Regions from separate parts of the Rhizobium skierniewicense Ch11 genome, predicted to be linked through region 1. Evidence: predicted binding sites of a transcription regulator. Region 1 holds the regulator's gene; the other holds the start of a gene.
What was found. Region 1 encodes LexA, which represses DNA repair genes until DNA is damaged. Its sites were predicted from a motif close to TGTTCNNNNTGTGTTCNG; they were not measured.

Region 1 (3,418 bases):
CGTTCAACTTGGCCAGAACGTTCTTCATATCCCAGGGCGCTAGAAACTGGCCCTTCTTGACGTTGATCACACGGCCCGTCTTGGCGGCAGCAACAAGAAGGTCTGTTTGTCGGCTCAGGAAAGCAGGGATTTGCAGAATGTCGATGACAGGCGCGACAATGGCGCACTGCTCCTCCGTGTGAATGTCTGACAGAACCGGAAATCCGAACTGCTCTTTCAGCTCCGCAAAGACCTCCAGCGCCTTATCGATGCCAATGCCACGCTGTCCCGACAGAGATGTGCGGTTGGCCTTGTCGTAGGAAGACTTGTAGACCAGCCCGATCCCAAGCCTGCCGCAAAGTTCGGCGAGGTTTTCCGCAATCATGAAGGCATGATCACGGCTTTCCATCTGGCACGGCCCGGCGATGAGCGAGAAACGCTTCGTGTTGGAAAAGGTTACCTGCCCGGCTCCTTCGCCGACGACAACATCAAGATTGTTGCGAACGCTCATCATAACTCCTCGAAAGCAAATATTGCGCCTTGGCCGGAGGCTGGCTGAACCAGCACCCGAGCGCCCTTACGCGTGTATGCAACGCCATTAGCAGCAAGCACGGCTGCTGTCACGGCGAGATCGGACACGGAAAAGACAATTGCTTCACCGTTCAACCCCGGACCGATACGTTGCTGGGATACGTCAAGGAGATGCCGGGCTGCTGCCTGTGTAACGAGCCGAAGGCCAACGTTCGATGCCTGGAAATAAAGTTCTTCCTCATCTCCGCCAACGGCCTTCGCTTCGAAAACCAACTCTATCAGGCGCTCAAAGTTGCTGGGTCTGTCTGCACTCAGCACGACCTCACGAATACCGATGACGCCGTTTTTGTGGCCCTCAAGATCGGAGCGATCAGCCGGAAGTGCTGCGATGCGCTGGCACGAAAAAAAGAAGACATCACTCACGTTGTCGCCTGCGAAGGCCAGTCGAAAGCTCGCCTGCGAGGTGTTGCCATCCGGCAATGTCACGGGACGACTGAATGAGAATGGATCCCCGCCGGATAAACCTGCCGCAACAAACTGCTCATGATCCGAATCGGCATTGTCGCTCTTGGCAACAAGGGCAGATATTCCGTTCGGGCCACGCTTATCGCGAAAGCGTTTATCCCTTGAGACGAAGGCGATCCCGCTCACGGCATTCATCGAATACGTATCGGCATCGCTGATTGCCAATGGCTCCAGATAGGTTCCATCCTTCAAAAAGACGCAGGCGTTCTCTGTGCCGAACGGATGTTTGGCACGCGCAGAGACGGTAAAACCGAGCGCTGAAAGGCGTTCACGTGCCTCCTTCAGGCTCGAAACCGGCAGGACAAGGTGATCGATGTCGCGAGCCATTTGAAAATCCACATCCGTTTATCGGCGACAAACAACGCCGTGTTCCTATAACATTTCCTACAGGACGATGATGTCACGCGCAAAGACACACAATAATAGGAACTTTACAAAATTTTAGGGGATTGCAGAACACATATGGAACATATAGTGTCTGTTCTGTATTTGTTTCGCGAATCTTCGCCTCGAAATCCAAGGGTATTGTCCATGCTCACGCGCAAACAGCAGGAATTGCTTCTCTTCATTCATGAACGGATGAAGGAATCGGGCGTGCCCCCCTCCTTCGATGAAATGAAGGACGCACTCGACCTCGCCTCGAAATCCGGCATTCACAGGCTGATAACAGCCTTGGAAGAACGCGGATTCATTCGCCGACTACCCAATCGTGCCCGGGCGCTCGAAGTCATCAAGCTTCCTGAGTCCTACACTCCCCCAGCAAAGCCGCCACGCGGGTTTTCACCAAGCGTGATTGAAGGCAGCCTCGGCAAATCGAAGACAGTCGAGCCGCCAGCACCGGCAAACGACGCCCTGTCCAACGCCGTCAGTGTTCCTGTCATGGGACGCATCGCAGCAGGCGTTCCCATCTCCGCCATTCAAAACAATACGCATGACGTTGTCGTGCCCATGGATATGCTGGGTTCAGGCGAGCATTATGCGCTTGAGGTCAAAGGCGATTCGATGATCGAGGCGGGAATTTTTGACGGCGATACTGTCATTATTCGCGACGGAAGCACAGCAAGCCCCGGCGATATCGTTGTTGCGCTCGTGGATGATGAGGAGGCGACATTGAAGCGTTTCCGCCGCAAGGGCGCATCCATTGCATTGGAAGCTGCAAACCCGGCGTACGAGACACGAATTTTTGGACCGGATCGTGTAAAAATCCAAGGCAAGCTGGTCGGTCTCATTCGTCGGTACCATTGAGCACATCGCATGGTTTGGGTCGCGAAATTCTCTGGCGTTTTCTCGCCACAGCGCGGCTTCCGCTGCGCTGATTTCGTCTCAAATTGCTGCTGATTGCTGGAGCCTTGATTTTGATGGTCGCGGGAGTGCGATTTGCGCCGCGTTATCCCGTCACGTTACCGCCGGTATGTTGGCGATGACCTTGATGTCATGAGCCGCATGACGATTGCGCTTCCAGATGTTTTTCAGTGATGTGTTCATGATGGCCTTTGACCCGGAAGTCGTGTCGAAGCACCCCTTTTTTCAGTCTCGCATGGATTACCAAGCATCAAATAAATTGAAGTCTTCCATCTCGTAGGCCCTCTGTATCCATCACATGACCTGCGGTAACACGGTTCTTCAACAGGGGGCTTCGGATGTATCAGCTTTACATAACCAATAAGAACTACTCTTCCTGGTCCTTGCGGCCCTGGGTCCTGATGGAAGAACTTGCTATACCGTTTGAGGAAAAGCTGGTGCCGTTTGGGGAGACTGTTCACGACTTCCAGTCGTTCTCGCCAACAGGCAAGGTCCCATGCCTCGTTGATGGTGATCTTACGATTTGGGAATCCGTTTCGATCATTGAATATTTGGGCGAACGACACCCAGGTGTTTGGGCCGATGACGCGAAAGCACGCGCTTGGTCCAGGTCAGCGGTTGCGGAAATGCATGCGGGCTTCTCGACGCTGCGCAACCAGCACCCCATGTGCGTCGGTCTACGGATCAAACCAAGCCAGATCACCGGGAGCCTCCAGCATGACATCTCCCGCATCGATGCTCTATGGCAGCAGGGCCTTTCTGAGTTCGGAGGTCCATTTCTTGCTGGACAGACCCTCACGGCGGTTGATGCTTTTTTCTGCCCTGTTGCGTTTCGGTTTCAGACTTATGGAACGGGTTTGTCGGAGAAAAGTGAGACCTACAAGCAATTGCTGCTGTCTCTTCCGTCCATGAAGAAATGGGAAACAGCGGCACTGCAGGAGGTTTGGCGCGATGCCGAGCATGAGGCTGAAGCGAGAGCATCTGGAGAGTGGCTGGAAGACTTGCGCACCAGATAGGTAAATGATCGGAGCGGGCGCCTATTGGCTGACAGACAGCATCTGCTGGATATGATCAGGCAATG
Region 2 (3,418 bases), on a different contig from region 1:
TCGTCGGTTTCGATGATGTCTGCGGCGGCGGCCAGCATGGGAATGTCGCGGGCGCGCGCGTAATCATGCAGGTTGCGCACGGTGGTGTCGCCCAGACCACGCTTTGGCGTGTTGATGATGCGCTCGAAGGCCAGATCGTCTGCCGATTGGCAGACAAGGCGGAAATAGGCCAGCGCGTCGCGGATTTCCAGACGCTCATAGAATCGCGGACCGCCGATGACTCGGTAGTTCAAGCCCAGTGTCACGAAGCGGTCTTCGAATTCTCGCATCTGGAACGAGGCGCGCACGAGGATCGCCATGTTGTTGAGCGGATGCTTGGTGCGCTGAAGCTGTTCGATTTCCTCGCCGACGGCACGGGCTTCCTCTTCCGAATCCCATGCGGCGTGGACAACGACCTTTTCATCATCCGGTTCGGCGCGATCGGTGAACAGCGTCTTGCCGAGGCGACCTTCATTGTGGGCGATCAGATGACCGGCGGCACCGAGAATATGTTCGGTGGAGCGATAGTTGCGCTCCAGCTTGATGACCTTTGCGCCGGGAAAATCCTTGTCGAAACGCAGGATATTGTCTACCTCGGCGCCGCGCCAGCCATAGATCGACTGGTCGTCATCACCCACGCAGCACACGTTTTGCGGCTGGCCCTTAGAGCGCTGCGCCAGAAGCCGCAGCCACATATATTGGCAGGTATTGGTGTCCTGATACTCGTCCACCAGAATGTAGCGGAACTTCTGATGGTACTCTTTCAGAATATCGGGGTGATTTCGGAAGATGGTGATGGGGTGAAGCAGCAGGTCGCCGAAATCGCAGGCGTTCAGCGTCTTTAGACGTGCCTGATAGGCTGCGTAAAGCTCACGGCCCTTGCCATTGGCAAAGGCGCGGCTGTCGCCTTCCGGAATTTCCGGCGGTGTCAGGCCCTTGTTTTTCCAGCCGTCGATCATGCCGGCAAACTGTTTTGCAGGCCACCGCTTGTCATCCAGACCCTCGGCCTGGATGAGCTGTTTCAACAGGCGCACGACATCATCGGTATCGAGAATGGTGAAATCGGATTTCAAACCCATCAATTCGGCATGGCGGCGCAGCAGTTTGACGCCGATGGAGTGGAAGGTGCCGAGCCATGGCATGCCTTCGACCGCGCCGCCGACGAGAACGCCGATACGTTCCTTCATTTCGCGCGCCGCTTTGTTGGTGAAGGTCACCGCGAGGATCTGGCTGGGATAGACCCGGCCGGTCGCGAGAATATGCGCGATACGCGTGGTCAGCACGCGCGTCTTGCCGGTGCCCGCACCCGCGAGAACCAGAACGGGCCCTTCCAGCGTTTCGACAGCTTCGCGCTGCTCGGGGTTGAGGCCGGAGAGGTAATCCGGTGCCGCGCGTCCCTGATCGCGGGCGGCCATGGCGCGCGCGGCAATTCCCAGACCGCCCGCCTGGTCAGAGGTTGCAGGTTGGCGGCGAGGCTCGGAAGGTTCTTCGTCGAAGAACGGCATATCGTCGAAACTATTGCTCATGAGGCCCAATGTAGTGATTCGGCGGTGAAAGGCCAGAACCGTGTTCTGCTTTTATTCCGGTATCAACCGGCAAAGCGCCCATTCCAAGGCATTTTCTATATTAGCGTTGCGTTAGTGCTCATCGATGCGTCTATGAGAGGTTGCAAACGGGGCTATCGATAGAAAAGCGTCGTAAATTACCATTATGTAAGAAACGAATTTGTGCGTTGTGTTGTTTCAGGCAAGCACGGATACTGCGGGTAATTATGAGAGGGGCCGCAGTCTGTTGATCCGCGGTAGCGAAGAGTTTCACGTCGGAGAATTATATGAAGGTTTGGAAGCAGGTCGGTGTCAGTCTGGCTGTTGTGGGTGCTGGCGTCTGTCTATGGGTGTTTATGTCGCCCGATGGCAGAAACGTGCTTGCGAAAGCGGGACTTGCGAGCCCTGAACAACCTGCGGCCAAAGCCGGTTCCGCACCCGCTGGCGGTGGGGCAGGGCGCGGACAGGGCGGTGGACGCGGCAATAGCGCCACCCTTGTTTCGATAGCGCCTGTCAAGGTGGGCACCATCAACGACCGACTGAACGCCATCGGCAATGGCGAGGCCATTCAGTCCGTGGTGGTGACGCCACAGGCATCCGGTCTGATTTCCGAAATCCTGGTTTCGTCAGGTCAGAGTGTCAAAAAAGGTGACGTGCTGGCGCGGCTCGACGATGACGAGCAGGTCATCGAGCGTGAGAAGGCACAGGTGTCTTTGAGAAGTGCCGTTGAGAAATCGACCTCGTACCGAAATCTGCGTTCCGTTGCACGGCTGGATGTGCTCGATGCGCAGATTGCCGAGGAAGCCGCCAAGCTTGCAGTCAGCACTGCCGAGCTGAATTTCAAGCGCCGAAACATCCTTGCGCCGATCGATGGTATCGCCGGGATTGTGGCGATTAATGTCGGCGACAATGCAACGACACAGACAAGCATCGTCAGCATTGATGACCGTTCGAAAATTCTCGTTAACTTCTGGGCACCCGAGCGCTTCACCACAGCCATCAAGGTCGGCATGCCAGTGGAAGCGACGTCGATTTCGCGTCCCGGCGAGACATTCAAGGGTAAGGTCGAAGCTGTCGACAACCGCGTTGATGAGGCGAGCCGCACCGTGCGCGTTCGTGCCGTGTTCGAGAATGCCAATGACGATCTGCGTGCAGGCATGTCCTTTGCCGTGACCATGGGATTTACCGGCGACAACTATCCCTCTGTCGATCCTCTGGCCGTGCAGTGGGATGCCGAAGGCTCCTATGTTTGGCGCGTGAAGGATGACAAATCGCACAAGGTTCGCGTTCAGGTCGTTCAGCGCAACCCGGATTCCGTTTTGGTCAAGGCCGAACTGGTCCAAGGCGAACCAATCGTTATCGAAGGTTTGCAGCGTGTGCGTGAGGGCGGCTCGGTCCGTACTGCGGACCAGAAGAAGGCACCGGAGGTCGCCAGCCAATGACGGAGCAGACGCCAACCGGTGCAACCGATTCCAAGCTCGCCTTAACGGCGCTTTTCGTTCGTCGTCCCATTCTCGCCGCCGTCATCAACACGCTTTTGGTGGTCGCCGGTCTTGCTGCGCTCGTCGGCGTCGATGTGCGTGAATTGCCGGATGTGGACCGTCCGGTTATCACCGTGCGCACGACTTATGACGGCGCGTCGCCACAGACCATCGACCAGGAGGTGACGCAGACCATCGAGGGTGCGGTTGCACGTGTCAGTGGCGTCAAATCCATTTCCTCCACATCGCAGTTCGGCACCAGCCGCGTGACGATGGAGTTTAACGACAAAGTCGATATCGCCGTCGCGTCGAATGATGTGCGCGACGCTATCGGTCGTATTACCAACCAGATGCCTGACGATGCCGATGAGCCGCAGATCATCAAGGCCGATTCCGACAGTCAGCCCATCATGC

Region 2: a site for LexA is predicted at 1,547-1,564, ahead of EKM04_RS14770 (ATP-dependent helicase). Genes of this name have one in related genera too.

The regions. Positions count from the first base shown of each region.
Region 1 covers NZ_RXPG01000011.1:102,591-106,008, reverse strand. The annotation lists gene kdsA (3-deoxy-8-phosphooctulonate synthase) at 1-490, opposite strand, end outside; gene EKM04_RS11240 (VOC family protein) at 490-1,362, opposite strand; gene lexA (transcriptional repressor LexA) at 1,567-2,280, shown strand; gene EKM04_RS11230 (glutathione S-transferase family protein) at 2,676-3,353, shown strand; gene EKM04_RS11225 (ComEC/Rec2 family competence protein) at 3,375-3,418, opposite strand, start outside.
Region 2 covers NZ_RXPG01000021.1:107,730-111,147, reverse strand. The annotation lists gene EKM04_RS14770 (ATP-dependent helicase) at 1-1,505, opposite strand, end outside; gene EKM04_RS14765 (efflux RND transporter periplasmic adaptor subunit) at 1,811-2,965, shown strand; gene EKM04_RS14760 (efflux RND transporter permease subunit) at 2,962-3,418, shown strand, end outside.